Regions from separate parts of the Sphingobium limneticum genome, predicted to be linked through region 3. Evidence: predicted binding sites of a transcription regulator. Region 3 holds the regulator's gene; each other region holds the start of a gene.

Region 1 (7,444 bases), on a different contig from region 3:
CCGGGCAGGACGAGGAAGCCGGTCAGGCCATAAGCCATCGCCCATCCCAGGCCGAGGCCAGTTTCGGGCGAATACAGGAAGATCGTGCCGACCCCCGAAAAAAAGGCGCCCAGACGGTAGCCGAACTGGTTGGTCGCCGTGCCATAGGGCATTTCCTCATCGCTCAATATCTCGATGCGATAGGCGTCGATGACGATATCCTGCGTCGCGCCGAGAAAGGACACGAGGATCGCGCAAAAAGCGAAATAGCCCAAATGATTGGCCGGGTCGCTGCTGCCGAGCATCCAGATCGCGCAAAACAGCAGCAGTTGGATGAGGAACAGCCAGGCGCGGCGCTGACCGAACAGGCGGGTCAATACTGGCAGGGGCAGCTTGTCCACCAGCGGCGCCCACAACCATTTCAGCGTATAGGGTGTGGTGAGGCCGATGGCGAAACCGATGGTCGATTTCTGGATACCGACCTTCGACAGCCAATAGCCCATCGTGCCGAGCAGCAACATGAGCGGAAAGCCGCTGGATATGCCGATCAGCAAAGAGACGAACGGCATCGGCCGGAAATAGGGACGCATGACGTCCCGCCAGTTTTTCGGCTGTTCGGCGATATCCGTCACTTAAATCCCCCGGTGGCATCCGTTTCGCGGCTACCATATGACCAGATCGCCGCCAAGCAAGTCCGCTGTGCGGCGATCAGCCCGGCAACTCGAACAGGCTGAGGCCCGGCGGAAGCTTTGGCCGCCTTGCGCCGCGCAGCAGCGCATCGACCACGCCGATCGCGGCGATCAGGTCGCGCGGGGCGTAGGGCTTGGCGAGGCAACCGACCGCCAGCGTGCGCGCCTCCACCGGACAGCGGCCGGTGACGAACAACACCGGCAGGCCACACAGGGCGGCATGGCGGGCGACGTCGATGCCGGTCTTTTCACCATGGATGGCGACATCGGCGATGACGAGATCGACGCCGCCTTCGTCCATTACCCGGACGGCATGGTCATGATCGTCCACGGTGGCGGCGATGCGATAGCCCGCCTGCGCCAGCGTATGCTCATTGTCGAAGGCGACGAGCGGCTCATCCTCCACCACCAAAATGGTGCGGATCGCCTTGCGGCGCTTCGAGACAGCGCCTCCCTCTTTCACCAGCCCGAAAAACATTTGCCGATCCGCCCTGATTCCGCCATGCACCCGATGAAACGCCGCGCCCCCGCACCGGGTTGCCCGATGAACGGTCAGTCCCCCTCGCCCAAGCGCCGGAGCGGCACAATTCAACCTGTTGCTGGCTTTTATCCCATATGGGAATAGCCAGTGCCCATGAAAAGGAATCCGCCGTTGCAACCGCCGAAAAAATCCGGACCACCCCGCAGGGGAGGACCAGGCGGTCCGAAACGCCCGACCGGCCCCGGTCGGGGAGGCCCCAGCCAGGGACGTTCAGGTCCACGCACCGGCGGATCTCCGGATCGTGGCGCGGGCCGTGATGCCGAACGGGGCGACGCAAAGCCCCGCTTCTACAAGGGCGACGATAGCCGTGCGGAACGTCCACGCGGCGAGCGTCCGGACCGCAGCAGGAGCGATGCCGGCGCACGTCCTGCCCGTGGCGCCGGTCCGCGCGATGCTGCCGCCAAGCCGCGCGGCCCTCGCAGCGAAGGCGAACGTCCCCGGACCGATCGTCCCCGGACCGAGCGCCAGCGCAGCGAGCGCCCCGCGACCGAACGGTCCGGCAGCGATGGTTTCCGCCCGAATGGCGTGCGGCAGGAACGGGCACGCCCCGCCCGGCCCGACGGCCCACGCCAGGAACGCGGCCGCCCCGATCGATCGGACGGCCCACGGCAGGAACGTGGCCGGCCCGACCGGCCGCGTGACAATGTCGTCAAATCCTATCCGCCCCGCCGCCCGCGCGGCAAGGGGCCGACGCCGACCGCCAATCCCCATCCCGCTCATGCCGCCGCCAGCGAAGGCAAGGGTGAACCGCAGCGCATCGCCAAGCTGCTGGCCCGCGCCGGTGTCGCCTCCCGCCGCGAAATCGAACGGATGATCGAGGAAGGCCGCGTCGCCAAGGACGGCGTCGTCATCGACACGCCCGCCACGCTGCTGACGTCGCTGCATGGCGTTACGGTGGACGAGGTCGCGATCGCCGCGCCCGAACCCACGCGCCTGTTCCTGTTCCACAAGCCGACCGGCTATCTGACCACCGAGCGCGATCCGGTAGGACGGCCGACCATCTACGACCGGCTGCCCGCCGACCTGCCGCGCGTCATGCCGATCGGTCGACTGGATATGAATACGGAAGGGCTGTTGCTGCTGACCACCGATGGCGGCTTCAAGCGCGAGATGGAATTGCCCGCAACCGGCGTGCCGCGCACCTATCGCGCCCGCGCCTTTGGCGAGGTCAGCCAGCAGCAACTGGAAGACCTGTTCGACGGTCTGGAGATCGACGGCATCCGCTACGGCCCGATCGAGGCCAATCTGGAGCGCCGCACCGGACGCAACCAGTGGATCGAAATGACCCTGACCGAAGGCAAGAACCGGGAAGTTCGCCGCGTGCTCGAACATATGGACCTCAAGGTCAACCGGCTGATCCGCACCAGCTATGGCCCCTTCCATCTGGGCGAATTGCCGGTCGGCGCGGTCGAAGAAGTGCGCGAGCATGAACTGGCGTATTTCCGCAAGATGTTGCGGGATGCGGGGAAGACCGCAGGCAAGACCGCAGACCGCAACGAGGTTGACGGAGACGGCGACGCATGAGGATCATTTCGGGCCAATGGCGCGGCCGTCCTTTGACCGCGCCGAAGGGTGACGCGACCCGCCCCACCGGGGACCGGACGCGCGAGACGCTGTTTTCCATGTTGCTCAGCCGTATCGGATCGTTCGAGGGGCTGGCGGTGGGCGACTTTTTCGCCGGGTCGGGCGCGCTGGGGTTCGAGGCTCTGTCGCGCGGTGCGGCCTCATGCCTGTTCGTCGAGCAGGACAAGCCGGCGCTCGACGCGATCCGCGCCAATGGTGAGCGCCTGGGCATTCGCCCGGACGTCCGCGCCTCCAGCGTCATGGCGCTGGGGTCGGCGTCCAGGCCGCTGGACCTCATTTTCATGGACCCGCCCTATGGCACCGGCGCAGGCCAGGTGGCGCTCGACAAGCTGGCGCGGCTGGGTTGGACCAACGCCGCCAGCTGGATCAGCATCGAAACCGACCGGCGCGAGGATGTGGTGGTGAAGGGTTTTGCCGTCGACACCGTGCGCGATGTCGGCAAGGCGCGGATTACACTGCTGCGCGCCGAAGAGTGAAACTCGCCCACTCGCTCCGAACGAGACAGCGAGTTGGACAGTTAAACTGCATTTTTGAGCCGAGGCGGGCGGCGCTGATGGCCGCCCGCCTCGGCTCGCAATTCGTTAGCGCTTACGCCCCTTGGGCGCTTCGCCGCGATTGACGCAGCTGTCCTGCACGGTGCGGGTACAGGTCGGATAGTCCTTCGCCTCGGTTGGCGCGGGCGTCATATTCCCACCCACTGTGACCGGATTGGAAGACGACCCCATCGGAGCCGATGGATCCTTCGGCACGCCGGCGGGGGCTGGCGCCATGCCCGGATCGGCCGGAACCGCGCCGGTCGGCTGGCCGGCGTTGGGGTCAGGCTGCGGTGGCGTTGGTGGGGTAGACGCAGCCGGTGCGGCAGGCGCGACCGGAGCCGAGGGCGGCGTTGCAGCCGGATCGGCCGGGGCTGGTTCAGCCGGAGGGGTCATGGCGTCGGCGGGCGGCTGGCTCCCCTGTGCGGGCATATCCTGTGCGATGGCCGAGCCGCCCGCTACGGCGAAGCTCAACATCGCAACGCCAGCTAGCATGATGGATTTCATCGGGATCATCCTTTCCTATGTTCTGTTCTTCGCCCCGTTCAGGACCAAAACAGCGGTCGTGACACCCCCGTTCCATCCCGACGGTGAAACGGTGCATACATAAGATAGGACGAACGGCCGTTGCGGCTTATGGACCTTCTGGATAGCGGTCGAACGACGGCAGATCGTGCGCCTTTTCCACCCATGGCAGGGCTTCGGCCATCTGAATCTGCGCCTGGGGCGGCAGGGCGGTCGGATCGTCCAACGTTCCCGTCTGGATATCGATCGCGCCGGGGAAAGCTACGGGATTGGTGTAGAAGACGCCGGTGCCGCAAGTGCCGCAGAAATGGCGCGTCGCATGCTCGGAGGATTGGTAGCGCACCGCCTCTCCCTCGATCTTTACCGCATCTTCCGGGAACAACGCCCAACCGACCATCGGCGCGCCGGCGCTGGCACGACAATCCTTGCAATGGCACAGCGCGCTATAGGCCGGGTCGCCGGTCGCTTCGTAGCGGATCGCCCCGCACTGGCATCGTCCCGTCAGCATCGTCCCTTGCTCCCTTGCATGATTCGCCTTTTGTTCTCATAGAAGCCCCATCGCCGCAAGAGGCCGTTCCCGTCGCGCCCCTTGCCCATGCACCATCCCATGCCTAGTTGATCCATATGACCGTTCCTGCCCCCTCCCCCAATGATCCGCCCTATCTGGATGGGTTGAACCCGCCGCAGCGAGAGGCGGTGCTGACGACGGAGGGACCGGTGCTGGTGCTGGCCGGCGCCGGCACGGGCAAGACGGCGGCGCTTACAGCGCGGTTGGCGCATCTGATCGGCACGCGCCGCGCCTGGCCGTCCGAGATATTGGCGGTGACCTTTACCAACAAGGCGGCGCGGGAAATGCGCGCACGGGTCGGCCGGATGATCGGCGATGCGGTGGAGGGCATGCCATGGCTCGGTACCTTCCACGCCATCGCGGCCAAGATGCTGCGCCGCCATGCCGAACTGGTGGGCCTGCAATCCAATTTCACCATCCTCGACACCGACGATCAGCTGCGGTTGCTCAAGCAACTGGTGCAGGCGGAGGGGATCGACGAAAAACGCTGGCCAGTGCGGCAGTTGGCGGGCCTGATCGACCAGTGGAAGAATAAGGGCTGGACCCCAGCCGATGTCGGCGCAGGCGAGGCGGAAGGATATGCCAACGGCAAGGGGCAGAAGCTTTACGCCGCCTATCAGGCCCGACTGCGCGATGTAAATGCGTGTGATTTCGGCGACTTGCTGCTCCACACTCTCACGATTTTGAAGACGCATCGCGACGTGCTGGAGCAATATCAGCAGAAATTCCGCTACATCATGGTGGACGAATATCAGGACACCAACAGCAGCCAATATCTATGGCTGCGGCTGCTGGCGCAGACGCGCAAGAATATCTGCTGCGTGGGCGACGATGATCAGTCCATCTATTCGTGGCGCGGCGCAGAAGTCGCCAATATCCTGCGGTTCGAAAAGGATTTTCCCGGCGCGACCATCATCCGGCTGGAGCAGAATTATCGCTCCACGCCGCATATCCTGGGTGCGGCATCCGGCGTGATTGCGGAAAATGGCAATCGCCTGGGCAAGACGCTGTGGACCGATATCGATGTCGGCGAAAAGGTGAAGGTCGTCGGCATATGGGACGGGCCGGAGGAAGCGCGACGCGTCGGCGAAGAGATTGAAGCGGTCGAGCGTAGCGGCGGCTCGCTGGACGAAGTGGCGATCCTGGTCCGCGCCCAGCATCAGACCCGCGAGTTCGAAGACCGGTTCATCCAGATCGGCCTGCCCTATCGCATCGTCGGCGGCTTCCGTTTCTACGAGCGCGCCGAAATTCGCGATGCGCTGGCCTATTTGCGGCTGGTGAACCAGCCTGCCGACGATCTGGCGTTCGAACGCATCGTCAACGTGCCCAAGCGCGGGCTTGGCGACAAGGCGGTGGAGAAATTGCACCGGCTGGCACGCGCGGAAGGCATACCGCTGGCGCTGGCGGCGGCGCGCATCCTGGACACCGATGAGTTGACGCCGCAGGCGCGACGGTCGCTGGGCAATTTCATTGGCGATCTGGCGCGCTGGCGCGATCGGGCCGGGCAACTGCCCCATGCCGAACTGGCGCGGCAGATATTGGACGAGAGCGGCTATACCGCCATGTTGCAGGCCGAACGCACGACCGAAAGCGCCGGGCGGCTGGAAAACCTGTCCGAACTCGCCCGCGCGATGGAAGAATATGAGACGCTGGGCGCCTTCCTGGAGCATGTCTCCCTCGTCATGGACAATGAAGCGCAGGCGGACGAGCGCAAGATCACGATCATGACCATCCACGCCGCCAAGGGGCTGGAGTTCGACACGGTGTTTCTGGCCGGTTGGGAGGAAGGCATCTTCCCGTCGCAGCGCGCGCTGGACGAAGGCGGCCTCAACAGCCTGGAGGAGGAACGGCGGCTTGCCTATGTGGCGATTACGCGCGCGCGCAAGCGCTGCACCATCCTGCACGCCGCCAATCGCCGCATCTATGGGCAATGGACCAGCAGCATCCCGTCGCGATTCGTCGGCGAATTGCCGCCCGAACATGTCGAATCGGAAAGCAGCATGTCGGGCGGTGCATCTTTATGGCGAGCCAACTGGTCGGAACGGGACGACCCCTTCGCCAATGTCGCGCGCGGCAGCGGACGCGGGCCAGGCTGGCAGCGGGCGCAATCCACCGGCCAATTCAGCAAGGAACCGGTGCGGATCGTGGAGGCGCGGGCATCGGCCGTGTCGCTGGGCAATAAGGGGCGCAACGACATGAGCATCGGCCTACGCGTCTTCCACCAGAAATTCGGCTATGGCAGCGTTGCGGAGATCGAGGGCAACAAGCTGGAGATCGATTTCGAAACGGCTGGGCGCAAGCGCGTGATGGACAGTTTCGTTCAGCCGGCTTGAGGGCGGGATGCTGACGCCGATATCGATTCCGGTGCGGCGCAGAGTTTGGCGGACAGGATAGTAGTGACATCTTTGGCGAACCCTTCGATGGTCGCCACTGTCGCCGCATTGCTGATCAGGCGCGGTTCGGGATCGATCGCGCAAAGCGTGCCATAAAAGCTGCCGTCCGACAGGATCAGCGGGAAAGAGGCGTAGCTTTTGAAACCGTAGAAGCGCGGCACCGGATGCCGTTGCCAAGCGATGTCGGCATCGACATGATCGATCACCACATAATTTTCGGTCTGCCGGATATCGTTGCAGATGGTCATCTGCACCTCCAGTTCCGCGCCGGGTTCCAGCCCGAAGGCGATCTGGTCCAGCACCTGGCAGGCGATCCACCGATCTTCGGTCACACGCGCCACGGCAGCAAAGCCCATATGCGTCGCCTGGCACAGGCGCACCAATATGGCGCGGATCGCGTCGTCATCGCCCTGCGCGGCGGCCTGAACGGCTAATTCATCCTTCATACCCGTCGAATGGCAGGAAAGCGCGCCCTTGGCCAGTGGGGAGGCTGTGGCGGAGGGAGAGAATCGCAATGGCAATGGCAATGGCAGCGGCGATGGCGCTGACAGCGACGCAAGAAGGCGTGTGGTCCTGCATATGGAATTTGATGAAAATTGGTGGAGCCTAGCGGGATCGAACCGCTGACCTCC
Region 2 (7,444 bases), on a different contig from region 3:
TCCTCATCATCATGGGATATTGGCGGCGCACGCGCAGCTTCGCCAAACATGCCTTCACCGCGAACGTCGTGCTGATGACCGCCGGCTTCGTTCTCACCGGCTATCAACTCGCCGGCCTGTACCTTGGAGATCCCTCATGACCCGACCCCACTCGCCCATGCCGGGCGAACTGCCCACCCTTGGCCAACTGAATCGGGCTACACTCATCGCCTTTGGCGCTGCTGCGGTGATCCTGGTGACGACCGTGCTGCCTGCGGAATATGGCGTCGATCCGACAGGCGTCGGCGGCGCTCTCGGTCTCACTCCGATGGGCGAGATGAAGCAGGCTGAGCATGATGCCGCGCCAGTGGCGTCGTCCGCACAGGCTACGCCAATGGCGTCCAAGCCGGCCGTGGCTGCCCCGGGTGAACCGGTCCAGGTCGTCATTACGCTCAAGCCCAACGAAGGGCGCGAGATTAAGGCAGTAATGACCGCCGGCAGCGCGATGCGCTACGCTTGGAAAACCGATGGCGCGAAGATCCGCTACGAATTGCATGGCGAGGAATTCAACGCGGCTGAAGGCGAATACACCAGCTACGAGAAGGGCACGTCGGCCGGTGAAAGCGGATCTTTCACAGCCCCCTTCGACGGTACGCATGGCTGGTACTGGAAGAACAAGACCAGCGAGCCTGTCACCATCACTGCATCTGCGACCGGTGGCTTTTCCGCCTTCGCAGCCAAGCCCTGACCCAACTCATAATGAGAGAAGGAAAATCTGATGCGTAAATTCATTATCGCAGCTGCCGTTGTTCTCGCTCCCGTGTCCCCGGTGATGGCGCATGGCAATCATGATGAAGAAGAGCAGGATCGTCCTGTTCAGCAGGTGGCGAAGGACAATGTCATCAAGCTCATCACCAAGGGCACATTGCCGGCGAGCTGGTCAAAGGCGAAGTTCGTAGAAACGAAGTCGCGTACCGTTCAGGGCGCCCGTCAGGATGTGGTGATCTTCCGCAACGACGCTGAACCGGAAGCTCGCAAGCTGTTGTACGTTGCGTTGAAGCCGGACGGCACCTTCGTTTCGGCGAACCATAAGCTGAAGTGAGAAGTGATGGGCGCGGTCGATTGGCCGCGCCCATATTTCTGTCGTCATGAAAATCCGACGGCAACGGTATCCAGCAGGAAGTCGGATCTTCTGATCAAGCCCGGAATTGAACCGTTGGAGCCCTGCGACCATCGGCGGCACCTTTTAGAGATCGATTTCAGCGGACGGCATGTCCATATCTCTCTTATTGCGCACGCTCATCGCTAGGGAAATTATGCCGAATGAGACAGACTAAGTCGTTTCAACGCGAATGGATTGTTTCAATCCTGGTTATGACATTCGCGCTAACGCTTGCCATCGGGATTGGTTTTCTGGCGGGTCATTATATCCCGTCGGCTTCTGACGATATGTCGGAGATCTGTCGAAATTTGCCAAAGAAAGGACCGATGGCGGATTGTATCGCTCTGCGTTCAGCAGTTGCTACTGAGCAGGCGACATTGACAGCGCAATGGAGTCTGCTGATCGCGGTTGGCTCGCTTTGCGCTAGCAGCGCGGCGCTGTTGGGATTGATCAGCGCCTTCAAACAAGGGCAGCGCACGATCGGGATAGCCACCGATGCGAACCGCATAGCTATGGAATATGGGCGGGCGCAGGCCCGCGCATATGTCGTGGTTCAGTCGGTGGAGGCAAAGCTTAGTGAGCTGGGCGATCTGACTGCCAAGGTAACTTTCCAGAATTCTGGCGCATCGCCTGCGCGCCGGTTACGCTGGCTATACAACGCACATATTGTCGCTGTTTATGGCGATAACACTCAGCGCGGCATGATGCTTGGCGATGAACCAGACCTGGAAAGATCTCACTGGCGGCAGGACATACCTTCGGCGGATTCCTGGACATCATCTCCGCTTGGATTGCGTTCTCAGGATGGCGTTGCGGCCCTGCTCGAGAAGGCTACCTTTATCGCGATCACGATAAAGGTTGTGGCAGATTTTCAGGACGTGTTCGGCGAAACACACCGGGAAATCGCCTGTTTTGAAGGACGGGTAAATCCCAGTGAGCGAGACGCGTCATACACAGCGCTACATAGTGCGCATGACAACGCATTGGACGACAAAACAGAATCCCCTGCAGCTTGATCTGCTGCCAGGCACTTGCGAATTTCGCCACTAATCGCGCAGGCGCCGAACCAGCCGTTTCCAGCTTGCTTCACTGTTCATCCAGTTAGGCCGGTCCGGTTGTCGAGGCGTTGGAGCAAATCGTTCAGGCTGTCCCCGACAGAGCGTGCAGCGCAGGTGCGATCCGACGGTTTCCATAGCGGTGTTCCAGCAATGCGCGAGGAACCAGCGGTTGAGTTTGTCAGCATCGATTACTCCTGAGTGGCCGCATCTGCAGATGATGAAAAGATTGACGTTTCGGTGGGCATAATCGCCGAGGTTCCGCAGGGGGACGTTCGCCCCCACGTCAGAGGGGAAGGGTCATCTGCCTGCGATCAAAGTGAGGCGGCTGACGTTCCATGGCCACGATAATTGTTTGGGCCAGTTCTACAGCGGCTTGCTCCCGCAACCGTTCGTTCGGCGCCGTCAGTGCCACTCGTGCCCACCCAGGGGCGTTCAGAAGGCTCTGCGCGAGCCAGAGAGAATCGGGCTGTGTCATGTCCGGCAATATGCGAACAAAAAGAGAACATAGCAAGAGCCTGTTCTTCGGCTAACGAAGTTGATGGATGGGCTTGGACTAGCCGAAAGGGGGGGCGGTCCCTCATCCCGGTGCGGCGACAGGTTACGCTGAGGACGTGCCTATTCCTGTCAGTCGTCGGAAAGGAGAGACGCGAAGCCGTGGATCGTGAATGGCATGGCGGCGTCAGGCACCTTCGCCTCACCTGGAACCTCATGCATGAGTAGCAGCATGCCCTCATGTGGAAGATAGGCGCAGCCAAATCCCTTCTCCCGTCGCTGTTGCGCGGCTTCGAGAACGGCTGCGCGGTAGGCGTCATGAGCCTTATTTCCGACATGCAGCTTGGTTAGATCGATGAAGTCCAGTGCATCGCCATTCGGGCCCTCTTCGCTGACGCCGAAGATCATGGTTTCATCGGGCATTTCGAATCCTCATTTCATTACGCGAACATTAGCGAAGTGTGTTTCCAAGCATGACGACGTCGGCGCGCGGGGCCTCAATGATCATCTGGTCGCGCGCCATTGCGCCTTTAATCGCGGCCTCGACCGCGAGGCATAGCAAAGCTGTGCTGTTCGCTTGCATCTGGATCTGTGCGGCCTTTCGGCTTGATGGCTAATTCGAACTTGATGTCGCTCGCCTGCGAAGCGATCCCGCGAGTAACTGCCTCAGATAGGTAGGTTCCCTCCGCATCGCCCCCGGTGATTTCAGATTCCCGATCGAGGCCATTGGGCACCGGCTCTGGCGCTTGAGAAGCAAGGCGTTCCAACCGCGCATCTAATGCTGCGGCGCCAGGGCCACCGGCTCGCGCTAAAGTAGCCCCTAAATCGATCCCGGCTCGATGGAATTCTGACACTCGCTCATAACGGCCGACGGCTGCCATCGTGATGTCCTTTTGACCCAGGCCGTCCTTTTCCAGTGTTCGGATGCCCATGCTGGATACGAGCTCCTGAGCGGGCTTGGCGATCGCCATGCCTCGGCTGACGCTTAGGACTCCGCCTCGGCCGATCAGTTCGAGGCCACGCGCCTCTTCCTGAGTGGCGACGTCGTAGAGGATCATCCGGGCTTTTTCATTTGGCGAGAGGGCCCCATTCGCCGCCTCGTAGATTTCCGCACGGACAAAGGCGCGTTCGGTCGCCGCAAACCGGTGCTCGTTGAGAGGCATCCCGGCATCGCCAAGGGTCAGGACCGCGCGTTCAAGGGCTGGATCAACAGCGATCGTATCGTCGCGGTAGCGAAGCTTGTCCTGAACGGTCCGAATTTCAGCGGCGGCGCGGACCAACTCAGCAAGCGTCAAAGTCCGGAAAGGGCGATACTCTTCCGCCTGAGGGCCGGTGGCCATCTCCAGCCGCGCCAAATCGAACGCTTCAACGCCGGAAGCCGCGGCTGTCTTCGCCGCAGCGCCTATGGCAGCCGTCGTGGCATTCTGTTGTTCCTTCGGCATCGCGTGCCGTTCAGGCGCATCAGACAGCCATTCCTCAATTACTCTGAAGTCCATTGTAATGCTTCCCTGCAAGACCGGGAGTAATTGTCTCAGACCGATTGGGCAAATTCCAGACCCCCTTCAGCACAGGTTGCATTGGATATGGAACAGGCTGCTTCGAATCCTCCGGAAAGCGGCTTATGCGCCGCAGTTATCGGCGGCGTTGGATTGAACCGATGGGATGACCAGGCTAGTCCAATGGGGGACTATTCTTGATGGACTTCAGCGCTTCCGAGGCAAGATAGAGTTCGTCTTGGGCTGCCTCCCATTCACAGCGGGCTTCATCCCAGCGCCGCTTAGCGATGAGCAGGCGATCTTGCGCTTCCTGTTGTTTATTCCGTGTACGGGTGCGTTCCCTCGTTCGGCTCAGCGGCAACCGATAGACGTCGTTGTCGGTCAGCTTTCGACCGCACGACTTTGGGCTATGTTGATTGCGTATGTGGGCCCATGATCCTTGCAGCTTGTGGACGGAATTGCCGCAGCGCTTGCAAAACCATTCGCGCTCAATGCGATCGGCCCTCACAGCAGCACTCCGATCATCAGGCCGACGAGCATCCATGCGAGGCCGGTCATGACTTGCACGGGATCGCGCCAGTATGCGCGTTCAATTATGGCGGAGCTGCCGCTGGCCACATCCCTGAGATCGTCGCGACACCCGGGATAGGGATATTCCTCATCCAGATGGTTTGCCAGACGTTCGAACGCGGCTTTCTTGTCGGGGGGAATATTCCCGGGCATGCTTTCCTCAATCGCTATCGACTATACGATAGTAATCGTCGGATTTCCCGGCGAGACCCTCGTTGAGCTTTTGCACTGGTTTGCAACAGGACCGCGGGTTCGGATTTGCGGCGGTCAGGCATCGCACCTGGGCGGTGGACGCAGCTGTCACATGCACCCTGCATGGGATATTATCGGCACCGACGCAGGAACGTCGCAGGCGGGCTGAACATTTCTAAAATGGACCGGGATCCACGGAAGGGATGGAGCGGCATGATTATCACCCTCTCTGACCTTTTAGCGGGAATCCGAGAGCGCAAGGCTGCCTTGGGTATCATCGATACCCCAGAGCGTACCGATGCCATGCGCAATAGCGGATCGCGCCGAACAGCGCGCAAGCGTGCTATGTTGGCCCGGATCGAGGAGCGCTCACGCGACGCGGGCGTCGTCTAGGCTGACCAAGCGCCTTGTTTCATGATCTTGGCGAAGCTCATGCGGCAGTAGCCCGCATCATGTATCGTCGGCAAACCGACCTTCCGCGCCCATTTTTGTGCTGACTGGGGAGGCAATCCCATCCTGTAGCCGATCTCGACCGATCCTATGATCTCTGCTGCAGCCTGAAGAACATCCGCTGCGAGATATGCTTTACCGTGGCGACGTATGCGGCCGGTGGCGACGAATTTGAGAAACTGATTGGTGGCCAGGTTGAGTATCTCGCTGGCATCGGCGCCTGATAGCTCATCCTCGACATGGGCACCGGACAACGGGTTTTCCAACATCCGCAAAGTGTCGATGAGTTCGGCCGGGATTAGTATCTGGTGGGACAGGTCCGTCGCCTTGGGGGGCAAACCGAATCGACCATCCGGCCCCAGGAGCCAGGTGAAGATGTCGGCCCATGGCTTGGCGCGACCGCCAATAGCCCTAGCTGCGATTTGTAGCGGAACGCCGTCAACGACAGCGGGATCGGCTTTGGCTTGGATCTTTGCCTCGAATGCCGCCCAGGCCTGCGTGGTGGTATTGCGGACGCCATATCGCGCCTCCCAATAAGGGTGGGTCAGGGGAGCGACCAATCCAGATTGCATCAGCTGCGCTATGGCATAGCGGGGCAACTGAGTTGACTGCGACACAGCGGTCAAAGGCAGACGGTCAGGCTTGGTGCGCGCCAGTTCCTCGATTTCTTCGGGATCATGGAATGGTCTAACTACGCCATGAACTCGCACGTCGGTTAGCTTGAAGACGCCGGCGGCTCGCAGCTTTGCGATGATGGTATCCGTCTCGCGCAGCACGCGCACGGCTGATTTGGCGGAGATCAGTCCAATTATGTCATTCCCCTCGTCGGCCGACGGGAGGTCGGACAGATCAGGGCTTTGACTGAGATCGGGTTGCTCTTGCTGCAGGCCATGTAGAAACATCGCGAACAGGGCTTTGACTCGGGGCGAGGAGCGGCCGATCCGGGCTTGCTTGACGGCGTGCCCCAGCTTGTTCGACCAGTTGTCCCCTTCGCCTGGAGTTGGAAGTAGCTGGGCTGGAACGATGGGCCATTGGCGCAGCAGCGTTACAGCGTCATGAAGCGCGCTGACGACCGCCATTGTAAGGTCAGGATTGGTCAGCCATTTTCCGCGCAGTTGGTCGTTTAGCCAGGGGGAGAGCTTCAAGGCCAAGTCGGCAATGTCGTGCGGCTCCAAACTCGCAATCGGGTCTGGAAGCTGTGATCGTGAAGCGGCCCGTACATCGGGATCATGGCTGAAGAGGCCAGCATAGATGCCCAAATTGCCGCGCATCTCGTGAGGGATGAACTCGGCTTGTCCCTCTCGGAGATCCGCGCTGCAGACATCTTGGTCGCAGGTGGCAATGCCGTTGGCGTAGCGCCACCGCTGGGTAACGCCGCATTCGTGACACTCACTGCGCAAGACCTGAAAGGTTTCCGGGCAGAATGGGACGGAGGCCAACTGCCAAATCGCACGATGATGAGCCGATAGGGCAAGGCTGGCCGGTGCATATCGGCGGATGGTGGTTCTCAGTTCGCTCTGCCACGCGCGTCCACCAAACCAATGTATGATCGCGCTGCCTTCTTCTGGACCGTGGGCATGGTGCAGTAATTGGGGGTACGGCACCACCAGAATGTCAGCCAGCGCCGGTAGCTGTTCGGCGTTGGTTGTGGCCGCCGTCGGCTTGTTGTCGTAAACCCAGCCAGCCTCAGACAACAGCGTTCCTGTCCGTGGATACCCGTTCTCGGCAGTCACACGGGCGACAAGGCCCATGAGACTTTCGCCAGCGATTGGCGCGAGCGGGTATTTCACTTGGCTCAAGCTTCGATCTCCACGAACGGATTATAGTCGATGAAGCTATGGGCAATGGCCCAGCTGTTCACTGCCATGGCGAGATCGTTGCGGGTAATCGCATGCCGACCTCCACGCACGACATTTATCGCCGCCGTTTCCACGATGCGGCAGGTGCGGCCGATGATTCCGCTGCTTGCGAGGCAAAGGGGGCGAGCGATGTCCTCTTCGACCAGGCCGCTGGCGACCTTCATGATCTGCTTGTCGACCATGGCG
Region 3 (7,444 bases):
ACGGTGAACATTTCGGTCGGGAAGCCGATGGCCGACAGAATGACGCCCGAGTAGAAATCGACGTTCGGGTACAGCTTCTTCTCGACGAAATAGGGATCGTTGAGCGCGATCTGCTCCAGTTCCTTAGCGACGTCGAAGACCGGGTCGTTGACGCCCAGCTTTTCCAGAACATCCTTCGCGGTCTTCTGCATCACGGTCGCGCGCGGATCGTAATTCTTGTACACGCGATGGCCAAAGCCCATCAGGCGGAACGGATCGTCCTTGTTCTTGGCGCGGGCGATATATTCCGGGATGCGATCGACGGTGCCGATTTCGCGCAGCATGTTGAGCGCGGCTTCGTTCGCGCCGCCATGTGCCGGACCCCAGAGGCAGGCGATGCCGGCCGCGATGCAGGCGAACGGGTTGGCGCCCGACGAACCGGCCAGACGCACGGTCGAAGTCGATGCGTTCTGCTCATGATCGGCGTGGAGGATGAAGATCTTGTCCATCGCGTCCACGATCACCGGATCGGGGACATAGTCTTCCGCCGGGACCGAGAAGGTCATGCGCAGGAAGTTGGCGGTGTAGGACAGGTCGTTGCGCGGATAGACGAAGGGCTGACCGACGCTGTACTTGTAAGCCATGGCCGCGATCGTCGGCATCTTGGCGATCAGGCGATGGCTGGCGATGCGGCGCTGTTCCGGATCGTTGATCTCGGTCGAGTCGTGATAGAAGGCCGACAGGGCGCCGACGACGCCGACCATGATGGCCATCGGATGCGCATCGCGGCGGAAACCGCGGAAGAACGCGCTCAACTGCTCATGCACCATGGTGTGGCGCGTGATGGTGTTGGTAAAGTCGTCCAGTTCCGCCTTAGACGGCAATTCGCCGTTCAGCAGCAGGTAGCAGACTTCCATGAAGCTGGATTCTTCGGCGAGCTGGCCGATCGGATAACCACGGTGGAGCAGGATGCCCTGGTCGCCGTCGATATAGGTGAGGCCCGATTCACAGCTGGCGGTCGAGGTGAAACCAGGATCGTAGGTGAACATGCCGGTATTGGCGTAGAGCTTGCGAACGTCGATGACCTGCGGACCAACGGTGCCATCCATGATGGCGTAGTCCTTGGCGTCTCCCCCAACGGTCAGGTTGGCTGTGTTATCCGACATATTTTTCTCCTTGTACGTCATCAACCGGCCGCTGCGTGCCCTGCGGCGGCCAGTCGTTCCAAGCTCGCCTCTTTCCCCAGAAGGAAGAGGACATCAAAAATGCCTGGCGAGGTCGTGCGGCCGGTGAGCGCCGCACGAAGCGGTTGCGCCACCTTGCCCAATCCCAGGCCGGCATCCTCTGCCACGCGGCGTATCACGTCTTCGATCGCTTCGACCGTCCAGGACTGGACGGGCTGGAGAGCGTCGGCTGTCTTGTCGAGCAGCGCGCGCGCGGAGTCGTCTAGCAGAGCAGTGGCCTTCTCGTCAAAATCGAGCGGGCAACTTTTGAACAGGAATTCTGCTCCCTCGGCAATTTCGTTAAGGTTCTTGGCCCGGGGCTTCAGCGATGCCATCGCCTGGGTCAGAAGCGCTAGATTGGTATCCGATATAGCGATTTCAAGGCGCTGTTCGACCCGCGGCGCGACGAGTTTTGCCAGGCGCGCATCGTCGGCTTCGCGGATATAATGGCCGTTCAGATTTTCCAGCTTCTTGATGTCGAAGCGTGAGGGCGAACGACCGACGCCATCGATATCGAACAGTTCGATCGCGCGGGCGATCGTGATGATTTCCTCATCGCCATGGCCCCAGCCCAGGCGCAGCAGATAGTTCAGCACCGCTTCGGGCAGCATCCCCATCTCGTCGCGATAGGCATCGACGCCAAGAGCACCGTGGCGCTTCGACAGTTTCGCGCCGTCCGACCCGTGAATCAGCGGGATATGGGCGTAGATCGGCTCTTCCCAGCCCATCGCCTTGATGATGCTGAGCTGGCGGAAGGCGTTGTTGAGATGATCGTCGCCGCGAATGACATGGGTGACGCCCATGTCATGATCGTCGACCACGACGGCCAGCATATAGGTGGGCGTGCCGTCCGAACGCAGCAGGATCATGTCGTCCAGCTCGGCATTCTGCACGGCGACGCGGCCCTGCACGGCATCCTCGATCACGGTTTCGCCGGTCCGGGGCGCCTTGATGCGGATGACGAAGGGTGCGCCTTCCGGCGCTTCTTCGGGCGAGCGGTCGCGCCAGCGGCCGTCATAGCGCATCGGCTGCTTGGCGGCGCGCTGCTGTTCGCGCAGTTCCGCCAGTTCCTCGGGCGTGGCGTAGCAGCGATAGGCATGGCCGGCTGCGAGCAGTTGATCGGCGACTTCGGCATGGCGCGGGGTGCGTTCGAACTGGAACACGGCCGGCTCGTCACCGCCCAGGCCCAGCCATTCCAGGCCGTCGAAAATGGCGGCCACGGCTTCCTCTGTGGAACGGGCGCGATCGGTATCCTCGACACGGAGCAGGAACTTGCCGCCATGGTGGCGCGCGAACAGCCAGTTGAAGAGGGCGGTGCGGGCGCCGCCAATGTGGAGGAACCCCGTTGGGGACGGGGCGAAACGGGTCACCACCTGCTTGTTCATTCCCGTTGCACTTACCGTCATATTCTTCGACATTCGCCTTAGCTGATCCATGGATGCGACGCCCCCTAGCATGGCTTTTGAGCCACGACAAACCTCCCTTGGTCGGAGGGCGGCGGCACTGTCCCGAAGCGGGCTGGAAGCGATGGAAAGCTGGCTGGAACAGGAGCGAGAACAGATCGGCCTGTGGGTGCCGATCGCGCTGGGCAGCGGCATCGCGGCTTGGTTCATCCTGCCTCATGCCATGGCCTGGCTGGCCTTTTGTTGCGGTGCGTTGGCGCTGGCCTGCATCGGCATGATGCTGCCGGATGGCGGGCGATTGCGGCGCATGCTTGTCGCCGGCGCAATATTGGCTTGCATGGGCTGCCTGCTGGTGTGGGGCAAGGCGACGTTGCTGGGGCAGCCGCCCCTGACGCGGGCGCGCTTCGTGCAGATGACGGGCGATGTGGCGGCGGTGCGGCCGGTGCCTGCGCAGGCGATGGTGCGAGTGATGATCCGGCCAGTCGATACGCCGGACCTGCCGGCTGTGGTGCGGGTCAATATCGCCGATGCCGATGTGCCGGCGGGATTGGGGGAGGGCGCTCGGATTCGCTTTCGCGTGCGGTTGATGCCCCCTGCGCCGCCGAGCGTGCCGGGAGGCTATGATTTTGCTGCGCGGGCCTATTTTCAGGGGATCGGCGCGACGGGCAAGGCGCTGAAGCCTGTTGAGGTGTTGACCCCGTCGACTGCGGCCCCGCCGCTGCGGGCACGTCTGTTCGGGCATATATTGGAACGGGTCGATGGGCCGGCGGAGGGGATTGCGGTAGCGCTCGCCACCGGGGATCAGGGCGCCATTCCAGAGGCGGATGCGGAAGCAATGCGGCGCAGCGGGCTGGCGCACCTGTTGTCGATCAGCGGGCTACATGTCACGGCGCTGATCGGCGCGGTGATTTTCCTGCTGATGCGGGTGATGGCGCTTAGCCAGCGGGCGGCGCTGGGCTGGCCATTGATGCTGATCGCGGCGGCGGGCGGCGCGCTGGCGGGGATCGGCTATACATTGCTGACCGGGGCAGAGGTGCCGACGGTGCGCTCCTGCGTCGCGGCGCTGCTGGTGTTGGGCGGACTGGCGATGGGGCGGGATGCGGTGACGCTGCGGCTGGTGGCGACCGGCGCACTGATCGTGCAGCTTTTGTGGCCGGAGGCGTTGGCCGGGCCGAGTTTCCAGATGAGCTTTGCGGCGGTGACGGCGTTGGTGGCGTTGGCGGAGCATCCCCGTTTCCGAGCCTTTGCCGCCGCGCGGGATGAAGGGCGATTGCGCAAGCTGGGGCGAAATCTGGCCGTGATGCTGGCGACGGGGATCGCGGTCGAATTGACCCTGATGCCGATCGCGCTGTTTCATTTCCACAAGGCGGGATTGCTGGGCGCCTTCGCCAATCTGATCGCCATTCCGCTCACCACCTTCGTCGTCATGCCGTTGGAGGCGTTGGCGCTGCTGCTGGATGTCGCTGGACTGGGGGCGCCGGCCTGGTGGCTGACCGAGCAGTCATTGAACCTGTTGCTGCTGCTGGCCCATGGCGTTGCGGCCAGCCCGATGGCGAGCCTGCTGGCGCCGACCATGGGCATGGGATTGTTCGGTATCGCCATGATCGGCCTGCTCTGGTGCCTGCTCTGGCGAACGCGCTGGCGCTGGCTGGGGCTTCCGCCGGTCCTTATCGCTGTGGCAGTGACCTTTGCCGCAACGCCACCGGATATTCTGGTGACCGGCGACGGTCGCCATGTGGCGGTGCGGACCGGAAAGGGCATGGCGATATTGCGCGATCGGGCGGGGGATTATGTGCGTGACGTCCTGTCCGAAAGCGCTGGTTATGATGGCGAACTGGCGGCGATCGCCGACTTGCCGGAGGCGCGTTGTTCCGTCGATCTTTGCGCTGTCCGCCTAAAGCACGGCAAGGGGCGGACTTGGAGGCTGCTGTTCACGCGCAGCGATGTGCTGATTGCCCGCCAAGATTTCGCGCGAGATTGCGCCGCGGCGGATATCGTCGTCAGCGATCGCGGGCTGCCGCGCTGGTGTCGTCCGCGCTGGATGAAGATAGACCGCCGGTTGCTGGCGCGCACCGGCGGTCTGTCGATCGGTCTGGAAAAGGGCGAAGTTCACACCGTCCATCGGCCGGGCGATGCCCATCCCTGGATCAGTCGCCCAAGGCCGCGACCAAGAGCCGCGGCCCCTTAATTATAGCGGCGCAACAGCCCCGCCAGCTTGCCCTGGATGCGGACCTGCCGTGAATCGTAGATTTGCGGCTCATAGGCGCTGTTCGCCGGGTCGAGGCGCACGCGGCCGCCGTCGCGACGGAAATATTTGAGCGTCGCTTCCGCTTCGTCGATCAGGGCGACGACGATCTGGCCTTCGCGGGCGACATCGGTGCGCTGGATCAGCGCGAAGTCGCCGTCGAGAATGCCGGCTTCCATCATCGAGTCGCCTGAGACTTCCAGCGCATAATGATCGCCAGCGCCTAGCAGAGCGGCAGGGACGGAGAGCATGGCCTGCCCCTCCATCGCCTCGATCGGAACACCCGCCGCGATCCGGCCGTGCATCGGGATTTCGATCACGTCATTGGCCGCGATCGGCAGGAGGGGCGGCGGCGTCACCAGCTTGGGCTTGGGCGGCACGATCGGCGTGGGCGCGCGGTGCATCGCGTCGGGGAGCTTCAACACTTCCAATGCGCGGGCGCGGTTGGGCAGGCGGCGGATGAAGCCGCGCTCCTCCAGCGCATTGATCAGACGATGGATGCCGGACTTGGATCGCAGGTCCAGCGCGTCCTTCATTTCCTCGAACGATGGCGACACGCCGCCTTCGTCCAATCGGGTCTGAATGAAGCTCAGCAATTCCTGCTGCTTGGGCGTCAACATTGCGGTCCTCCGTGGAACGTATGAGGAACGCATAGGAAACAGATGAAGGTTAGTCAAGCGTTCCGCGCATCAAAGTGGCAGGATGGTCACGCGTGTTCCGGGCGTGGCAGGGGGCGATCCGGCCGGGCGCAGGATCAGACAGTCGGCCTTGGCCATGGCGGCGGTCGCGGCGCTGTCCTGCGACGTGACGGAGACGATGCCGTCGGGCGCGCGCCAGGCACGCAGATAATCGTCGCGATCGCCGGTTTGCGGCAGGGCGGAGGCGAGCATGGCATCGCTCGTCAATGGCAGCGGATCGCGCGCGCCGCTGATATGACGGGCGAGCGGGAGCAGAAAGAGCGTCGCCGTAACGAAAGCGGAAACGGGATTGCCAGGCAGGCCGAGGAACAGTGCGTTGCCAAGCCGCCCGGCCATCAGTGGCTTGCCGGGGCGCATGCGGATCTTCCAGAAGTCGAGCGTGCCGCCAGCCTGGACGAAGGCAGGGCGGACGAGGTCATGATCGCCCACCGACGCGCCGCCGGTCGACACGATGATGTCGGCACTCCTGGCGCGACCCAGCGCGGCGACCATCGCATCGAGATCGTCCGGGACGATGCCAAAGTCGATGACGTCGCAGGGCAGGGCGGCGAGCAGGGCCGCCAGCATCGGCGCGTTGGAGGAGGGCAGCAGGCCAGCGGGCGTCGGCGCGCCGGGCGGCACCAGTTCGTTGCCGGTGGACAGGATGGCGATCCGGGGACGGCGGGTGACGGGCACGGTGCCATGGCCACCCAGCACAGCGAGGGCTATCTGCGCCGGGCCGAGGCGGCTGCCGGCATCCAGCAGGATCGCATTTTGTGCGAAGTCGGAGGCGGTCGGGCGGACATGGCGGCCGGGCGTCAGCGGGTCGGCGCTGGCGGTCAGGCGATCGCCGTCGCGGGTCGCATTTTCCTGGATCAATATCGCGTCGGCACCGGGCGGCAGCGGCGCGCCGGTGAAGATGCGGCTGGCTTCCCCTGGTGCCAACGTGGGTTGGAAGCCAGTTCCTGCCGCGCTTTCGGCGGTGACGCGCCAAGGGCCGGGCATTTCGGTGGCGCGGACCGCATAGCCATCCATCGCCGACAGATCGGCCCAGGGCTGGTCACGCAGGGCGGCAATATCCTGCACCAGCCAGCGGCCGACGGCTTGCGCAATCGGAACGGTTTCCACCGGCAGCCGGTCGGCCAGCGCGAACAGGCGAGCCTGCGCTTCTTCGACCGGCAACAGGCTCATGGGACGCGGCGCCAGTCGCCGGACTTGCCGCCGGTCTTGGATTCAAGCTGGACCGCGCCGATGACCATCGCCTTGTCCAGCGCCTTGGCCATGTCGTAGATGGTAAGCAGCGCCACCGAGGCAGCGGTCAGCGCTTCCATCTCCACGCCGGTCTGGCCGGCGGTGCGGGCGGTGGCGGTCACGGTGACGCCGCTATCGTCAGGCAAGAAATCGACCGTCACGGCGCTGAGCGCGATCGGGTGGCAGAGCGGGATGAGGTCGGCCGTCTTCTTCGCCGCCATGATGCCGGCAACCCGCGCCACGGCAAGGACGTCGCCTTTCTTGACCAGCCCGTCGGCGATGGCCTTGGCAGCGTTCGCGCTCATATCGATGCGGCCGGAGGCGACGGCTTCGCGTGCCGTCACCGCTTTTGCCCCGACATCGACCATGCGCGCCGCGCCATCATCGTCCAGATGGGTGAGGCCGGTCATGCCCCGGTGAGCAGATTATGGGTCGCGGCCTCCACATCGGCCTGCCGCATCAGCGTTTCGCCGACCAGGAAGCAGCGCACGCCGTGGTCGGCCATGGCAAGGAGGTCGGGATGGCTGCCAAGACCGCTTTCGGCGACGAAGGTGCAGCCTTCTGGCGCCTTGCCCACCAGCTCATAGGTGCGGGCGAAGTCGACCGAGAAATCGCGCAGGTCGCGATTATTGACACCGATCAGACGCGAGCGCAGCTTCAGCGCGC
Region 4 (7,444 bases), on a different contig from region 3:
GCCGGTCCAGCCTGACGGCCGTGTCCGATCCGGTGTCGATGAGCATCGAGGGCAAGCTGTCCCCGGCCGGTGGCGACCTGCGCGGGCTGATCCGGGAGGGCAGCAGCACGCTGGGCCGCTTCACCGCGACGTTGGCACCGCCGGGGGCGGGCGCAAGCTGGGCCGAGCAGTTGCAGAATGCGCCGCTGGGCGGTGGCATCCGCTATGCCGGACCGGCTGATGTGCTCTTCTCCTTTGCGGGCATGGCCGACCAGCAATTGACCGGTGGGCTGGCGGTTGCTGCCGATTTCAGTGGACGGTTGAGCGATCCACGGCTGAACGGTGTGGTGCGGGCCAATGCGCTGACCTATGAGAATGAGACGTTCGGCACGCGCGTCACCCAGATGAAGCTGGATGGACGCTTCACCAACGATCATCTGGAGATACGCGACTTTTCCGGCCGGGCTGGCGACGGCACGGTGCAGGCGTCGGGCAATGTCGGGCTGGCGGCGGACGCCGGCTTCCCGATGGATATCGCGGTGAAGCTCAATCGCGCGCGGCTGGCCCGCAGCGAGGCGATCACCAGCGTGGTCAGCGGGACGCTGAACATCAGCAACAATCCGGCCAATGGCGGGTTGATCAAGGGCGACCTGAACCTGCCCGAGACGCGCTATCGCGTCGCCTGGCAGGGTGGTACCGAGATCCGCCAGTTGACCGGCGTGCGGCGCAAGGGCGAAGGCGGCGATGCGCTCGACGCGCGGCTGGCGGCACGCAAGGCCGCGGCGAAGCCCGCCGACTGGAAGCTGGATATCAGGGTTAGGGCCGACAACGAGATTTATGTGACCGGCATGGGCCTGGATAGCGAATGGAAGACCAACATGCGCGTCACCGGCACCACCGCCAATCCGCGCGTGGTCGGCAAGATCGAATCGCTGCGCGGCCGCTACAGCTTCTCGGGCCATCAATTCGACCTGGAGCAGGGTGTCATTACCTTCAACGGGCCGATGCTGAACCCGATCCTGCAGATCAAGGCGCAGACGCGGATCGACACTGTGACGGCGGGCATTCAGGTGACAGGATCGGCGCAGCAGCCCGATATCGCCTTCATCTCCACGCCTACTTTGCCGCAGGACGAAATCCTGTCGCGCATCCTGTTCGGCGACAATGTCGCGAACCTCTCGCCGATGCAGGCGGTGCAGCTGGCGGCGGCGCTGAATGGCCTGCGCGGTGGCAGCGGCGGTTTGAACCCGATGGGCAAGTTGCAGGGCGCGTCGGGCCTGGATCGGATCGGCATCGTCGGTGGCGATGACACGACCGGGCGGGGCACGTCGCTGGCGGTCGGGCAGCATATCTCCAACAATATCTATGTGGAGGTGATTACGGACTCGAAGGGCTTTACCGCCACACAGCTGGAGATCGCCCTGTCCAAGACGCTGAGCCTGTTGTCGAAGACCGGCACCAACGCCGGGTCGTCGGCGAACCTGCGCTATTCGAAGGATTATTGAGGCGGGAGAGGATCGGTAGCTGAACGCTATGCGCCTGCTTCATATGAAGCCTGCCCCGGCGCAGGCCCGGGTCCAGTCCTGTCCTCTGAACTGGACCCCGGCCTGCGCCGGGGAACGATAGAAGCATGCCTGCGCCGACGGTCGATCAGCTATCGGCGACGCGCGTGACGCTGATCGACTGGGCGTTCATGGTTGCGCCGCCGAAGATGGTCATGAAGGCGATGTCGGTAGCGTCGCGGCCGACGGCGATGCGGACCATGGTTTCGACCGGGGCGAGGCCAGTGGCGTCGACCAGATGCCAGGCACCGTCGAGCCAGACTTCGACCACGGCGTGGAAGTCCGGCGGATCGAGATCGAGCGCATAGACCGACACCAGCCGGGCGGGGATGTCGCGCGACCGGATGAGCGCGGCGGTCAGATGGGCATAATCGCGGCACACGCCCTGCTGCGCGACGAACGTGTCTGCGGCCGTGGTGGTGATGTTGGAGCTGCCCGGCACATAGACGAGATTGTCATGGACCCAGTCGACCAGTGCCTGCACCAGCGCACCGCCCTCCAGATCGGCGAAATGGCCGCTGACGAAGCTGCCGAACCGGTCGGCCTCGCAATAGCGGCTGGGCCAGATGAAGGGGAGGACATCCTCCGGCAAGCTGTGCAGCGAACTTTTGGGAAGATTGGCGATGACGACCGGCGGACGGTCGATATCCACCGTGGCGCGGTAGGTGCTGAGCATGCGGCCCGTGCCGGTGCGGGTCCAGGTGCGACGACCGATGCCGCTGCCGCCGACCTTGTTGGTCAGCGGGCCGGCATTGTCGATGATGTGCGATTGGGTGATGACACGTTGGTCCGGCACCGCCGCCGCCTCAACGGCCAGAAGCACGTCGGTAGGTTCGGCAAATTGATAGTCGAGTATCGCTTCGATCGCGACGCGCATGGGATGATTCCAATGTGAGAGGGGCAGGCCGAATCAGCGCGCCAGTGGCAGCATCGGGGGGCTGCAAAAGGATTGCCAGAACAGATTACAACGGGGGTGCCGAACAGTTCCGCTGGAGTGGCCGGGAATAGGATAGATGCGGCTTAACTTCGCACATGTCCCGCATATCGGGACATTTTGTTGCGTCGTATCGATCCTATCGGAAAGTCGATCATCCGATGCGAGCCAAGCTATGGATCCAGCCTGCCTGGCGCATCCGGCAGAAGCCACAGGATTACCAACAAATGTCCAACACTGGACCCCGGCCTGCGCCGGGGAACGCTTCACGAAGGCGCAGCGTCATGGCGATTTCCCCGACGGTAAAAGGCCCGCTGCGTGGGAGACGCGGCGGGCCTTTTCGGTGCGTGATGCGCAAGGCGGGCGGGGGCCATGTGGGGCGATCCGGCTGATCCGGCCGGGCGCACCCTCAGGGCTTATTCGCCATCATCCTCCGCATCGGGTCCGGTCATCATGCCTTCGGCGACTTCCTCGGTCTTGCCGCGGATCGCCTGTTCCAGCTTGTCCGCCAGTTCGGGATGTTCCTTGAGATACGTTTTCGCATTTTCCCGACCCTGTCCGATGCGGACCGAGTCATAGGAGAACCAGGCGCCCGACTTTTCAACGATCCCGGCCTTGACGCCAAGGTCGAGCATTTCGCCGATCTTGGAAATGCCTTCGCCATACATGATGTCGAATTCGACTTGCTTGAAGGGCGGAGCGACCTTGTTCTTCACCACCTTCACGCGGGTCGCGTTGCCGACGATATCGTCGCGATCCTTGATCTGGCCGGTGCGACGGATGTCGAGGCGGACGGAAGCATAGAATTTGAGCGCGTTGCCGCCGGTCGTGGTTTCGGGATTACCGTACATCACGCCGATCTTCATGCGCACCTGGTTGATGAAGATCACCATGCACTTGGAGCGCGAGATCGAGCCGGTCAGCTTGCGCAGCGCCTGAGACATCAGACGGGCCTGAAGACCGACATGGCTGTCGCCCATTTCGCCTTCGATTTCCGCGCGCGGCACCAGCGCCGCGACCGAATCGATCACGAGGATGTCGATGGCGTTGGAGCGAACCAGCGTATCGACGATTTCCAGCGCCTGTTCGCCGGTATCCGGCTGCGACACGATCAATTCGTCGATGTCCACGCCCAGCTTCTTGGCATAGCCGGGGTCAAGCGCATGTTCCGCGTCGACAAAGGCAGCGGTGCCGCCGCCCTTTTGCGCTTCGGCGATGGCATGCAGCGCCAGCGTCGTCTTGCCGGAGCTTTCCGGGCCGTAGATTTCGATGATCCGCCCCTTGGGCAGGCCACCGATGCCGAGCGCGATGTCGAGGCCGAGGGAGCCGGTGGAGATGGCTTCAATCTCCAGCTTCTCCCGGCTGCCAAGCTTCATCGCCGAGCCTTTGCCGAAGGCGCGGTCGATCTGCGCGAGCGCCGCGTCCAATGCTTTCTGTCTGTCCATGTTTCCCGTCTTCTTGGAATCGATGAGTGAGAGCAGTGCAGTCATCGGCCAGTCCTCTGTCAAGCGGAACGCAGAGGTTCCGTGTGCCTGGACGATGATGTATCCTGTTTGTTCTACAAGAACAAGAGGGGAACGGAAATTTCCTATCCTGTTCCCGTGATCCTGTTTCTAGCCGCCCAGAACCTTGCCCAGCGCGCGTTCGACGGCGCCTATGGTGAAGGGTTTGGCCAGTGTCGGCCGGTCGGCATGGGTGGACGGCAGATCGTCGGCCATGCCACCAGTGGCGAAGATGAAGGGGATGTTCGCTTGCGCCAATATATCGGCCACGGGCCAGCTTTTTTCGCCCTGCAAATTACAGTCGACCAGCGCCGCGTCGAAGCCGCCTTCGCGCGCCAGCGCACAGGCTTCGTCGACAGAGGCGGCAAGGCCATGCAGGCGATAGCCCAGCGCGTCGAGATAATCCTCCAGCATCATGCCGATCATCGCCTCATCCTCGACGATCAATATGCTCTTGGCGTCCGACATGCTGCTTATCCCACATTGATGCAGCGGAATCGCTACCGCATCGCGGCGGCATTGCCCAGCATATTCACCTTGATCCAGCGCAGAGCTATTCGGCCGGCCGGGTCGCCAATGCGTCGCGGGCGGCTTCGGCCAGTTGGTTGACGGAGAAGGGCTTGGGCAGGAAGGCGACATTGGCGATGTCGATCGACTTGCGCAGCTGTTCCTCCGCATAGCCGGACATGAACAGCACCGGCAGGTCGGGATAGGCGCGGCGGGCCTGGGCCACCATGGCGGGGCCATCCATATTGGGCATGACGACGTCAGAGATCAGTAGGTCGATCTTCTCCGCGCCGTTCAAAACCTCCAGCCCCTGCTCGCCGTCATTGGCGGTCAGCACCTTATAGCCTTGTCGGGTCAGCGCGCGTTCGGCGACGGCGCGGACCATATCCTCATCCTCCACCAGCAGCACGGTGCCGGTGCCCCAGGTTTCGGCGCGGGGCGCGGATGGCTTGGGCACGACGGCCTGTTCTAGGTCGGCGCCGCTATGGACCGGCAGATAGATGACGAAGCTGGCGCCGCGACCCAGTTCGGATTCGGCGAAGATATAGCCACCCGACTGTTTCACGATGCCATAGACGGTGGAGAGGCCAAGGCCGGTGCCCTTGCCCAATTCCTTGGTGGTGAAGAAAGGTTCGAAGATCTTCGCCAATATGTCCGGCGGAATGCCGAGGCCGGTGTCGGACACGCGCAGCGCGGTATAATCGGCGGCCGGCAGGATCTGCTGGCGCATTTCCCGCACCTTGATGGCGGGGACGGCATAGGTCTGGATATTGACGGTGCCGCCTTCGGGCATGGCGTCGCGGGCGTTGACCGCCAGATTGACGACCACCTGTTCCAACTGGCCCGGATCGGCGCGGATCGCGCCCAGATTGCGGCCATGGGTGACGTCCAGCTTCACATTTTCGCCCAGCAGGCGCTTCAGGAGCGTGGAGACGTCAGCGACGATGTCGGGCAGTTGCAGGATTTGCGGGCGCAACGTCTGCTGCCGCGAGAAGGCGAGCAGCTGGCGGGTGAGGCCGGCGGCGCGATTGCTGTTCGATTTGACCTGCTGAATATCGTCATAATCGCTGTCGCCGGGCGTGTGGCGCATCAGCATCAGGTCGCAATGGCCGATGATCGCGGTCAGGATATTGTTGAAGTCATGCGCGACGCCGCCGGCCAGCTGGCCGATCGCCTGCATCTTGGTCGCCTGCGCCACCTGCCGCTTGAGATTGCTCTCCTCGCTATTGTCCTTGAGGCTGAGCAGGACCGCCGCTTCGCCGAGGCCGCGCACGCCGGCCAGGCTGAGCGCGATCGGATCGTCGGGATTGTCGCGCATACGCACCGCGATGTCGCCCGACATTTGCGGGCCGACGGCAAAGCGACGCACCGCGTCGGCCACCGCCGCCTGATCCTCCCGCACGACGAGGTCGCCGGGATAGCTCGGCTTCTCGCCATCGCGCAGGCCGGCGACGCGGGCAAAGGCGTTGTTGAGGAAGAGGACGCGGCCGTCGCGATCCGCCATGGCGAGGCCGAAGGGCAACAGCGACAGCAGGGTTTCTATATAGGAAAGCGCCGATGTGCCGCCGCCGCCCGAAGGCTCGTCGATCAGCAACAGGAGCATCGGGCCGTCCTGCATCGAGGCCTGCGCGCCATTGGGCTGGGCGGCGCGCTTCAGCGGCACCTGGAGCAGGCGCAGCGGCAGGCCGCCCTGTTCTTCGCGCGCCAAAAACAGGCGGCCCTTGTCATCCACCCGCATATGGGCGGCGAAATCCCGGCCACTGATATTGGCGTCGATGCGACCAGCGGCGCGCAGCAGGAAGGCGCCATTGGCGGCGCGGATGCGCCCTTCCCCGCCGATCATCACCGCCATGATGCCCGCTTCGCCCAGCTGACGGCCAGCCTCCCCGGTCAGGAAGCGATTGACGTCGTCCAGCGCGCTGGGCTGACGCACTGGGGTGAAGCGCCAGAGCAGATAATCTTCCGACCGGCCGGTGCGGGCGATGTCGATGTCTAGGCGCAGCGCACCCTGCGCCATGCCCTCATGCCTGGCCTCCCCATCGCGCCAGGCGGCGCGGGCGGCTTTCGCCAGCGTGTCGGCCAGTGCTTCGTCCGTGGTGATGGCCGGCGGGGTCGGATAGCCGGGAAACCATTCGCCGAACAGGTCGCTGGCGCAGACCAGCCGGCCGGCCCGGTCGGTGACGGCGATCGCCATGCTGGACGCATCGGCAGCGGCGCGGGCTACGGTCCAGTCGGGCGTGGCTTCGCGGTCGGATATCTGGGGCGGATAGAGATGCTGATACCAGGTCAGCAGCGCAGCGGCGGTCAGGATGGTCGCGCCGAAACCGGCGGCCAGCGGCCAGCTGCCCACGGCGTAGAGGATGAGGGCGGCAGACGCCAGGGCGGCCAAGATCAACAGCGGCAACGCCAAGCGCGAGCGCGGCTGGTTCAGCCAGGCCTCTTCACCTCTTTTCAAACCCAATGTCCTGCTTTGGTACCGGAATATGCAGGCGTCAGGCGCCCGTCACTTTCTCCAATGCGCCGCTTTTATGGACCTTGCCAATCCTCAATTTGCGCGCCTGCCATTTCCGGCCCATGCGGCGGCGCCAGAACCAGTCGGCGATGACATAGCCGATCGCGGCGCTGGCGAGCGAGATGAGGAAGAGGCCGATCAGCATGGCCGGTGCGGCTTCGGAGAGCAGCCATGTGGTCCATTGGCTGACCGAGGCATGGCCATCGACCAGCGCCATGAAGCCCGACGCATCGGCGCTGCGGCCGAGCATCCAGTTGCCCAGCCACACCGACGCCATCAGGATGAGCGGGGTGGTCGCCGGGTTGGAAAGGAAGGTCATCGCGGCGGCGACCGGGATATTGGCGCGGACGGGCAGCGCGAGCAGCGCGGCACCGGCGATCTGGATGCCGGGGATCAGCAGGAAGATGCCGACGAACAGGCCCAGCGCCACGCCGCGCGGCACCGAACG

The links. Region 3 encodes LexA, which represses DNA repair genes until DNA is damaged. Its sites were predicted from a motif close to GTTCCNCNCTTGTTCT; they were not measured.
Region 1: a site for LexA is predicted at 4,381-4,396, ahead of F4U95_RS02270 (ATP-dependent helicase). Genes of this name have one in related genera too.
Region 2: a site for LexA is predicted at 2,688-2,703, ahead of F4U95_RS24980 (DUF6771 family protein). Genes of this name have one in related genera too.
Region 4: a site for LexA is predicted at 4,039-4,054, ahead of recA (recombinase RecA). Genes of this name have one in related genera too.

The regions. Positions count from the first base shown of each region.
Region 1 covers NZ_VYQA01000002.1:41,620-49,063, forward strand. Annotated here, with positions in the region: gene F4U95_RS02240 (AmpG family muropeptide MFS transporter) at 1-611, opposite strand, end outside; gene F4U95_RS02245 (response regulator) at 688-1,146, opposite strand; gene F4U95_RS02250 (pseudouridine synthase) at 1,735-2,733, shown strand; gene rsmD (16S rRNA (guanine(966)-N(2))-methyltransferase RsmD) at 2,730-3,269, shown strand; gene F4U95_RS02260 (Fe-S oxidoreductase) at 3,375-3,833, opposite strand; gene F4U95_RS02265 (GFA family protein) at 3,961-4,359, opposite strand; gene F4U95_RS02270 (ATP-dependent helicase) at 4,476-6,752, shown strand; gene F4U95_RS02275 (GAF domain-containing protein) at 6,740-7,258, opposite strand; tRNA gene F4U95_RS02280 (tRNA-Ala) at 7,410-7,444, opposite strand, start outside.
Region 2 covers NZ_VYQA01000023.1:37,368-44,811, forward strand. Annotated here, with positions in the region: gene F4U95_RS21370 (HupE/UreJ family protein) at 1-140, shown strand, start outside; gene F4U95_RS21375 (hypothetical protein) at 137-727, shown strand; gene F4U95_RS21380 (DUF6488 family protein) at 758-1,081, shown strand; gene F4U95_RS21385 (hypothetical protein) at 1,303-2,157, shown strand; gene F4U95_RS24980 (DUF6771 family protein) at 2,483-2,674, opposite strand; gene F4U95_RS21395 (hypothetical protein) at 2,824-3,114, opposite strand; gene F4U95_RS21400 (hypothetical protein) at 3,222-4,187, opposite strand; gene F4U95_RS21405 (hypothetical protein) at 4,692-4,910, opposite strand; gene F4U95_RS21410 (hypothetical protein) at 5,163-5,342, shown strand; gene F4U95_RS21415 (TniQ family protein) at 5,339-7,189, opposite strand; gene F4U95_RS21420 (ATP-binding protein) at 7,195-7,444, opposite strand, start outside.
Region 3 covers NZ_VYQA01000005.1:24,239-31,682, reverse strand. Annotated here, with positions in the region: gene gltA (citrate synthase) at 1-1,145, opposite strand, end outside; gene gltX (glutamate--tRNA ligase) at 1,166-2,620, opposite strand; gene F4U95_RS08100 (ComEC/Rec2 family competence protein) at 2,730-4,793, shown strand; gene lexA (transcriptional repressor LexA) at 4,790-5,470, opposite strand; gene F4U95_RS08090 (molybdopterin molybdotransferase MoeA) at 5,540-6,718, opposite strand; gene moaC (cyclic pyranopterin monophosphate synthase MoaC) at 6,715-7,188, opposite strand; gene trpC (indole-3-glycerol phosphate synthase TrpC) at 7,185-7,444, opposite strand, start outside.
Region 4 covers NZ_VYQA01000004.1:132,070-139,513, reverse strand. Annotated here, with positions in the region: gene F4U95_RS07150 (translocation/assembly module TamB domain-containing protein) at 1-1,484, shown strand, start outside; gene F4U95_RS07145 (transglutaminase-like domain-containing protein) at 1,630-2,418, opposite strand; gene recA (recombinase RecA) at 2,892-3,965, opposite strand; gene F4U95_RS07135 (response regulator) at 4,089-4,445, opposite strand; gene F4U95_RS07130 (hybrid sensor histidine kinase/response regulator) at 4,531-6,939, opposite strand; gene F4U95_RS07125 (DUF2062 domain-containing protein) at 6,977-7,444, opposite strand, start outside.